3 linked regions of the Corallococcus sp. EGB genome follow. The protein of the gene in region 1 interacts with the protein of each later gene in a pairwise test. Links are inferred from orthologs where the notes say so. Each region holds a gene or a part of one and is shown on either strand. Other genes may lie near its edges.

The links.
Region 2: the proteins of ndk (region 1) and KYK13_RS24660 interact in binary tests that used the Escherichia coli proteins (3 or more experiments, as listed by UniProt). The link is inferred for Corallococcus sp. EGB from one-to-one orthologs.
Region 3: the proteins of ndk (region 1) and KYK13_RS03180 interact in binary tests that used the Escherichia coli proteins (3 or more experiments, as listed by UniProt). The link is inferred for Corallococcus sp. EGB from one-to-one orthologs.

The regions. Positions count from the first base shown.
Region 1 is NZ_CP079946.1:5,366,706-5,369,640, reverse strand. The notes cover bases 12-2,794. They hold ndk (nucleoside-diphosphate kinase), read left to right. Parts: upstream 12-1,083; coding sequence 1,084-1,506; downstream 1,507-2,794. Other genes in these bases: rlmN (23S rRNA (adenine(2503)-C(2))-methyltransferase RlmN), read left to right, coding at 2,561-2,794; KYK13_RS22115 (siderophore-interacting protein), read left to right, coding at 1,657-2,472; sucD (succinate--CoA ligase subunit alpha), read left to right, coding at 135-1,031; sucC (ADP-forming succinate--CoA ligase subunit beta), read left to right, coding at 12-102. In the rest of the region: more of sucC, read left to right, coding at 1-11; more of rlmN, read left to right, coding at 2,795-2,935. UniProt on the Escherichia coli protein: Major role in the synthesis of nucleoside triphosphates other than ATP. The ATP gamma phosphate is transferred to the NDP beta phosphate via a ping-pong mechanism, using a phosphorylated active-site intermediate.
Region 2 is NZ_CP079946.1:6,001,976-6,004,861, forward strand. What follows is about bases 30-2,763. They hold KYK13_RS24660 (5-formyltetrahydrofolate cyclo-ligase), read left to right. Parts: upstream 30-948; coding sequence 949-1,578; downstream 1,579-2,763. Other genes in these bases: KYK13_RS24650 (hypothetical protein), read right to left, coding at 30-578; tyrS (tyrosine--tRNA ligase), read left to right, coding at 1,675-2,763. In the rest of the region: more of KYK13_RS24650, read right to left, coding at 1-29; more of tyrS, read left to right, coding at 2,764-2,886. UniProt on the Escherichia coli protein: Involved in the removal of 5-formyltetrahydrofolate.
Region 3 is NZ_CP079946.1:752,893-755,941, reverse strand. Bases 44-2,940 are described here. They hold KYK13_RS03180 (uracil-DNA glycosylase), read right to left. Parts: upstream 1,884-2,940; coding sequence 1,203-1,883; downstream 44-1,202. Other genes in these bases: KYK13_RS03170 (hypothetical protein), read right to left, coding at 2,524-2,940; KYK13_RS03175 (hypothetical protein), read right to left, coding at 1,961-2,527; KYK13_RS03185 (TPM domain-containing protein), read right to left, coding at 536-1,165; KYK13_RS03190 (TIM44-like domain-containing protein), read right to left, coding at 44-539. Also shown: more of KYK13_RS03190, read right to left, coding at 1-43; more of KYK13_RS03170, read right to left, coding at 2,941-3,049. UniProt on the Escherichia coli protein: Excises uracil residues from the DNA which can arise as a result of misincorporation of dUMP residues by DNA polymerase or due to deamination of cytosine.

The sequences.
Region 1 (2,935 bases):
GTGGAGCAGGGCAAGGAACTGCTCCGCAACTCGGGCCTCGCCATCACCCCCGCGGACAACCTGCGCCAGGCGGCCGAGAAGGCCGTGGCGGCCATCAAGTAGGGCCTTCGCTCCCTCTTTCCTGAAAGAACGCCATGAGCATCCTCGTCAACGAGAACACGAAGGTCCTCGTCCAGGGCATCACCGGCTCGGCGGGCTCGTTCCACGCCAAGCAGATGCTGGAGTACGGGACGAAGATTGTGGGCGGTGTCACGCCGGGCAAGGGCGGCACCTCCTTCGAGGGCAAGGTCCCCGTGTTCAACACGGTGGCCGACGCGGTGAAGCAGGCGGGCGCGAACACGTCCGTCATCTTCGTGCCGCCGCCCTTCGCCGCGGACTCCATCATGGAGGCCGCGGACGCCGGCATCTCCCTCATCATCACCATCACCGAGGGCATCCCGGTCAACGACATGGTGCGCGCCAAGCGCTACCTGCAGGGCAAGCCGGGCGTGCGCCTGATTGGCCCGAACTGCCCGGGCGTCATCACCCCCGGCGCCAGGTGCAAGATCGGCATCATGCCGGGCCACATCCACAAGCCGGGCCGCATTGGCGTGGTGTCCCGCTCCGGCACGCTGACCTACGAGGCCGTGCACCAGCTGACGCAGCTGGGCCTGGGCCAGTCCACCGCGGTGGGCATCGGCGGTGACCCGGTCAACGGCACCAACTTCGTGGACGTGCTGAAGCTCTTCCAGGCCGACCCGGAGACGGACGCGGTCATCATGATTGGCGAGATCGGCGGCAGCGCGGAGGAGGAGGGCGCCGAGTACGTCAAGCGCGAGTTCACCAAGCCCATCGCCGGCTTCATCGCCGGTCAGTCCGCGCCCCCGGGCAAGCGCATGGGCCACGCGGGCGCCATCATCTCCGGCGGCAAGGGCACGGCCACGGAGAAGATCAAGGCGATGGAGGCCGCGGGCATCCTGATGGCCGCGAGCCCCGCCGAGCTGGGCACCACGCTGCAGGAGGCCGTCAAGCGCGGCCCCCCGAAGCGCTAAGACGAACCGCACACGCATTCATCCCCGCGACACACACACGAGGAGCCAAACCATGGCCATCGAGCGCACGCTGTCCATCATCAAGCCCGACGGAGTGAAGAACAACCACGTCGGCGAGATCATCGCCCGGTTCGAGAAGGCGGGCCTGAAGCCCGTCGCCATCCGCCGGCAGCAGCTGTCCCAGGCGGAGGCCGAGGGCTTCTACGCCGTCCACAAGGCCCGGCCGTTCTTCAAGGACCTGGTGTCCTTCATGATCTCCGGCCCGGTGGTCCTGATGGCCCTGGAGGGCGAGAACGCCGTCCAGAAGAACCGCGACCTGATGGGCGCCACGGACCCGAAGAAGGCCGACAAGGGCACCATCCGCGCGGACTTCGCCCAGAGCATCGACGCGAACACGGTCCACGGCTCGGACAGCCTGGAGAACGCGAAGAACGAGGTCGCGTACTTCTTCCGCGAGACCGAAATCCACAGCTGAGCAGCTTCCAGCCTGGTGACAGCGGCCCGGTGTCCACGCCCCTCGCGGCGCGGACCCGGGCCGTCGTCTTTTCCGGCTCCGTATCCAGTTGCCCTCTCCGGTGCTCCTTGCTAGCGATAATGCAAATCACTATCGACAAGGGACTCATGCATGAGTGGCGATTCGGAGCGCGTGGCCCGGCGGGGGCCGTTCCCGGTGAAGTTGCGGTTGCTGGAGGTCCTCCGCGTGACGCGGCTGTCGCCGCACATGGTCCGCATCACGTTGGGTGGTCCGGAGCTGGAGGGCTTCTCGTCCCCCGGCGCGGATGATCACGTGAAGTGCTTCTTCGCGGAGCCGGGCGTGAAGAAGCCGAACATGCCGGTGGTGGGGCCCCACGGCCTGTCCATGCCGGAGGGGCTCGCGAAGCCCGCGTCGCGCGACTACACGCCGCGCCGCTTCGACGCGAGGGCCAACGAGCTGGACATCGACTTCGTGCTGCACGGGGAAGGGCCCGCGTCGCTGTGGGCGCAGCAGGCGAAGCCCGGCGACTTCATGGGCATTGGCGGCCCGCGCAGCACGCATGACGTGGCGGACGACTTCGCCTGGTACCTGCTCGCGGGGGACCAGAGCGCGCTGCCGGCCATCGCGCGGCGGCTGGAGGGGCTGCCGGCGGGCCGGCGCGCCTTCGCCTTCATCGAGGTCTCGGACGCGGCGGAGGAGCAGCCCATCGTCAGCAAGGCGGACGTGACGGTCACCTGGCTGCACCGCGGAAGCGCGGAGGCCGGCACGACGAAGCACCTGGAGGACGCGCTCCGGGCCTGGAACCCGCCCCCCGGGGATGGGTTCGTGTTCGTGGCAGGCGAGGCCACGTCGCTCAAGCCCATCCGGGAACACCTGGTGGAGGAGCGCGGTCTGAACAAGCACTGGATGCGGGTGACGGGGTACTGGAAGCGCGGCGTCGCCGAGCACCACGACTCGAAGGGGTAGGCAGGGAAGGGGGCGGGCTCTCCTTTGACTTGCCGTGCCTTCTTGTGGGAAGCACGCCCCATTGCCCGTCGTTAGCCCCGACTGAACGATGTCCGAGTCCACCGCCACAGCCCTCCCAGTCACCGAGCCCCTGCCGGCGCCGGCCCCCGCGAAGCTGACCGACGTGGCCAGCCTGTCGCGTGAGAAGCTCACCCAGTTCCTGAGCGAGCAGCTGGGCGAGCGCCCGTTCCGCGCCACGCAGCTCTACCGCTGGCTGCACCAGCGCGGCGCCACGACGTTCGACGAGATGACCGACCTGTCCAAGGCCCTGCGCGAGAAGCTCAAGGCCAAGGCGGAGATCGTCCCGCTGGTGAAGGACCTGGAGCAGCGCAGCATCGACGGCACCATCAAGTACCGCTTCAAGACGCGCGACGGGCGCTTCATCGAGTCCGTCTACATGCCCGCGGAGGACCGCAAGACGCTC
Region 2 (2,886 bases), 640 kb from region 1 along the record:
TGTCCCTGCTTCAACGTGGCCGCCACATCCACCGGCTCCAGCCGGCGCTGCGCCGCCACCTGCGCGGCCCCACCCGACGGCGGGGGCGGCACTGGGGCCTGGGCCTGACGCTGCTCCGACGCCTGGCGCGCTTCAGCGGCTGGCGCCGGCGCGGGCGTCAGGGATGCGCCCTGCTCCGTCGCCCGGAGCACCAGCATCCGGCTCTTGGGCAGCGCGGGAGAGTCGCACTCCGGCTCCAGCCTCACCACGCCGCCCAGCGCCCGCTCCTCCTCGTTGTAGACGAGCATCACAGGGAAGGACACGGACGGCGTGCAGGTATCCCCCGTCTGACAGAGCGTGAGCTCGCCCAGGAAGACGTTGCCTTGGAAGGCGCCCTTCAGGATCTGCTCGGCGGCCGGGCGCTGGCAGGGCCCGCCGGCCGGCGCGGTGCCGACCAGGTGCACCCCGTCCGAGCGCAAATCGATGGGACCAAAGGCATCCGCCTGGTAGGTACTGTTCAGCTGCGGACCCGCCCAGGCGGATCCGGAGGTGAGGCAGGCTACCGCCGCGAGAGCCAATGTTGGGGTCGGACGCAACATGTCAGGGACTCGGGCATCATAGAAGTCCCCGGGGCGGCTTGTAAACGCGCGAGGACGGCTTGACCGCACGCTTCTCCGTCCTTATCATTTTCCCAGAACGACCTGGGAATTTCCCAGTGATTCTAAGGACTTGTAGCGAGATTTGAGCAGTAAAGGTCTGTTCCCTGCGGGGTGCGTGATGCCCAGCAGAAATTCGAACCGATACGTCCATTCCGGGGTCCGTTTCGGTCGCCATGTGCAAGCCCTCCCCCTTCACCGGGGATGAGGGAAGCCTGCGGTGACATGATTTCGGTCCCCACCTGGCTTCTAAGGGTTCAATGGACGCTGGGCACACGGCTCGGCGGGGGACTCTTTCTTTGGAGCGGCGGCGGTGAGCGAGACGGCGGTGGATACGGCGGCGGCGGCGGAGAAGAAGGTAACGCTTCGTGAGGAACTGACGGCGCGCCGCAAGGCGATGACCAACGACCTCATTGATGAGCGGGGCCTGAAGGTCCAGTCTCGATTCCTGGCGTCGCCCTACTATCAGAACGCGCGCACGGTGGCCCTCTACGCCCCCATCCGGGGCGAGGTGCCCACCCGGGACATCCTCATCGCGGCGCTGCAGGACGAAAAGATCGTCTGCTACCCGCTGTCCCACGTGCACGGGCGCATCCTGGCCTTCCGGGCCATCAAGTCGGAGAGCGAGTTGGAGCCGGGGCGCCTGGGCGTCCGCGAGCCCACGAACTCCTCGGACCTGATTCCGGTGGACCAGATCGACCTCTTCGTCGTCCCCGGGCTGGGCTTCAGCCCGGACGGCAAGCGGCTGGGGCGCGGCGGCGGCTACTACGACGCCACCCTCAAGGCGGCCAGCCCGCGCAGCCGCCGGGTGGGGCTCGCCTTCGACGATCAGATCGTCCAGGCGCTGCCCACCACGAGCGACGACGTGGACATGGACCAGGTCGTCACCCAGAGCCAGACGCTGCGCGGTCTCTGCCGCAGCTGGGATTTCCTGGACACCTGAGCGGCTCCCGAGCATCGGGGCGGACAACCACGGGCGGGGCGGACACGGAAGTCCCGCCCTGCCCGTCGTCTTTTTTGGGCTAGTGTCCGCGGCGCCATGAACCCGGACGCACTGCGCAAGGCGACCCCCGAAGAACAGTTCGAAGAAGTCACCCGAGGCACCGTGGACCTGCACGTGCCGGAGGACCTCAAGAAGAAGCTCCAGCGCTCGTATGACCAGGGCAAGCCGCTGGTCATCAAGGCGGGCTTCGACCCCAGCCGTCCCGACCTGCACCTGGGCCACACGCTGCTGCTCACGCGCATGCGGCGCTTCCAGGAGTTCGGCCACACGGTGGTGTTCCTCATCGGTGACTTCACCGCGCTCATCGGGGACCCGTCCGGGAAGAACGCGGCCCGTCCTCCGCTCACCCGCGAGCAGGTGAAGGTCAACTCGGAGACCTACAAGCAGCAGGTCTTCAAGGTCCTGGACCCGGACAAGACGGTGGTGAAGTTCAACTCGGAGTGGCTCGACGCGCTGGGCACCGAGGGGATGATCCGCCTGGCGGCGCGCTACTCCGTGCAGCGCATGCTGGAGCGCGACGACTTCAAGAAGCGCTACCGGGACAACCTCTCCATCGCCATCCACGAGTTCCTCTACCCGCTCTTGCAGGGCTACGACTCCGTGGCGCTGAAGGCGGACGTGGAGCTGGGCGCGACGGATCAGCTCTTCAACCTGCTGGTGGGCCGGCAGCTGATGAAGGAAGAGGGCATGGAGCCGCAGGTCATCATGACCGGCCCCATCCTGGAGGGCCTGGACGCGAAGCTGGTGGACGGCGTCATCAGCGGCGCGAAGATGTCCAAGAGCCTGGACAACTACGTGGGCATCGACGAGCCGGCGGACACCATCTTCGGCAAGTTGATGAGCATCACGGACGACCTGATGTGGCGGTACTACAAGCTCTTGTCGTCCATGCCGCTCAAGCAGGTGCTGGAGCTGGAGGAGAAGACGAAGTCCGGCCAGGCCCACCCCAAGGCCGCGAAGGTCGCCTTCGCGCGGGAGATGGCCGCGCGCTTCCAGGGTGAGGAGGCCGGCCGCAAGGCGGCGGAGGACTTCGAGAAGCGCTTCGCCAAGAAGGAGCTGTCCGCGGAGGACCTGCCGCTCGTGGAGGTGTCGCTCGCGGGGGCGGAGAAGCTCTTCGTCACGAAGCTGCTGCCGGAGACGAAGCTCGTCGCGTCCGCCACGGAGGCGCGCAAGCTGATGACCCAGGGCGGCGTCCGGGTGAACGGCGAGAAGGTCACCGACCCCAAGGCGGAGCTGGGGGCCGGCGAG
Region 3 (3,049 bases), 4.6 Mb from region 1 along the record:
TGCACGCGGGCGAAGAGGGAGTAGACGAAGTCCTCGAAGAGGACGATGGAGAACTCTGGATCCAACGGCTGCGTCGACCCGTCCGAGCCCTTGGGCCCCACGCGGGCCAGCCCCGCGAGCTTCGTTCGCAACGAGCCCTGACGCCGGGGCGGCGGTGGCGGTGCGTGGGGCTCGGCAGTGCTCCAGTCCTCTCGTCCCAAGGCGGCCCTCAGGTTGACGAACACGATCGCCACCACGCCCAGGACGACGATGAGCATGCAGATGCTCCCGAACGTGCCTCCTCCGTCCGAGGACGACGAGCCGCTGGAGCCGTAATAGCGGGGACTGGAGCTGTACGAGGACCGGCTGCTGCTGGAGCCGAAGGAGGACGACGAGCTGCGGCTGCTCGACGAGCTGCGGCTGCTCGACGAGCTGCGGCTGCTTGATGAACCGCGGTAGCTGTTGCCGCCGCCGGGGCGCGCCTCGGAGTCGGGGAGCGAGGCGAAGCCCAGCCCGACGAGCAGCGCGACGAAGAGGAGGACGGAGCGCGAGCCCCTCACGCCACGGCTCCGGGCATGTCCGGCAGCTCGTTCACGTCATCCTCCAGGCGGGGCAGTACGCGCGCCAGCGGCGCCTGGAAGCGGCGCAGGGCCTGGAAGAAGGGCTCGGACGCGGTGGACGCCGTCAGCGCGGCGGACACTTGCGTGAGCGCGTCCTGCCACTCCGCGCCCATGAGCGAGGTGTCCACGCCGTAGTCGGTGAGGACCTCCACGCGGCGCTCGAAGAGGGAGACGAACACCAGGATGCCGGTGCGGCGCGACGTATGTGACACGCCCAGCTCCGTGAACGCCGCCCGCGCCGCGGTGCGCACGGAGTCCTCCTGGAGCTTGCGCGGCGTGAGCGCGCGGCGCAGCGACGGCAGCAGGCGGCCTCCCATCACGCCTGCCGCATAGGACAGGAGCACGATGGGCGGGAAGGCGAAGAGGTGGACCTCCTGCGGGATGAACAGGAGGATCAGCAGCATGACGAAGGCGACGGCCGCGCCCAGCCTTGCGTCGATATGGGCGTAGGGGCTGGAGGCCCGGCGCACGGCCACCACGACCTCGGCGGAGGTCTGGGACTCAATGGCCGCGACGGCTTCAGCGGCCTGGGGGCGAGCGGCGTCTTCGAGGAGGGTGATGGCCATCGTGGGCGGGCACTATAGCCACCCCCGGGACACGCACCTACGAGGGCAGCTCCCAGTCGATGGGGTGCTGGCCGTGCTTCTTCAACTCGGCGTTGGTGGTGCTGAAGGGCTTGCTGCCGAAGAACCCCTTGCTGGCGGACAGCGGCGAGGGGTGCACGCCCTCCAGGACGATGTGGCGCTTCGAGTCGATGAGGGCCTTCTTCTTCTTCGCGGGCGTGCCCCAGAGCAGGAAGACGACGGGGTCCTCCTTGGCGCTGACGGCGCGGATGACGGCGTCGGTGAAGGCTTCCCAGCCGTGCTTCGCGTGGCTGTTGGGGGAGGCCTGGCGCACGGTGAGCACGGTGTTGAGCAGGAGCACGCCCTGCTTCGCCCACGGGATGAGCGACCCGTCGCGAGGCTTGGGCACACCCACGTCGCTCTGGAGTTCCTTGAACATGTTCACGAGCGAGGGCGGCGGCGGCACGCCGGGCTGGACGGAGAAGGCGAGGCCATGGGCCTGGCCCGGGCCGTGGTAGGGGTCCTGCCCCAACAGCAGCACGCGCACGTCCGCGTACGGGGTGAGGCGGAAGGCGGAGAACAGGTCTTCTTCCGACGGGAACACGGTGTGTTCCTGGCGCTCCTTGCGCACGAACGTCTCCAGCTCCTTGAACGACGGCGCGTGGATGGCGTCATGCAGCACCTGCTTCCAGTCCTCGGGCAACCCATCCGCCAGGCTCATTGCGACCCTCCGTGAAGGGCCCACCCTAGACCAGCGCGCGCGTCCTGAGGCGGGCGTTGCGCGGGGAGGCGGCCTGCTCAGGGTGCGGGACTGCCGGCATCCAGCCACTGGGATGGAAACGAAGGGAGCGGCTCTCCCCAGGAGGTATCCCCCACCGGAATGGATGGGTCCGAGGGATTGCCGGACACACCCGCATCGGAACCACCAGGAATCCCCTGCCCGTCGGGCTCTCCATCGTGGAGCCGCCTCAGGATGCGGCCGTCGGAGAGTCGGACCGCGTAGGTGACACCGCCATCCAGCAGCAACCCTCCGGGTTCACAGGCCCGCGGGTCCAGGTCCATGCGAATGAAGACGATGTCTCCTTCACGGAGGACCCGGAAGCGATGAGCCTCTCTCCTGCTCGAACAGGACCGGCCCTCCTGTTCGCGGGGAAGGAAGTCATCCACCGCCACGACCAGGGCCCGAACCAGGCTTCCGTCCAACGAGTACGGCTGCCCCGGCGCTCCGACCTCCAGCACCTCGTGTGCGTACATGTTCGGAAAGACGATGGAGCGATCCTCCACCGCCAACGAATCAGACGGATTCGCCTCGCGCCGCAAGCAGCCAACGCACAGGACCGCGCCCACGAGCAGCAGTCGCCTCATGGCCCTGCCCCTCTCAGACAGGGGCCTTGGAGTTTCTGGATCGTGAAGTCCAATGCCTCCGCATCGTGCCACGTGACGCGGCCCGTCTGCTCGCACTGCCATCCCGCCGATGCGGTGCGTGTCCACTTCAGCAACTGCCCCGTGAGGGGGATGTACTGGTGGAAGCCGTCACATGATGCCGGTTCGATGGTGTTGGAGAAGAAGGCGACGATGGAGAGCCTCACGCGTCCGGCCTTCGTCTCGGTTTCGAAGCCATGCGCACGCCCTTCGGAAACGATGAAGCGCAGGTCATTCGAGGACAGCGCGCTCCCATAGGGATGGTTGTGAAGGGCGTAGACGTAGCGGAGCGCGTCGGCGGGATACCGCGCATCCGCGACCCGGGAGGGCAGCAGGCAGCTCTTGCTCCGCTGCACCGGATCGACCCTCGACTGGTCGGTGAGCCGGCTGACGACGTACTGATGTTCCGGTGTGTAGTACACCCATGCGCAGTACTCGCTGGAGACGCGCCAGTGGGTGCTGAAG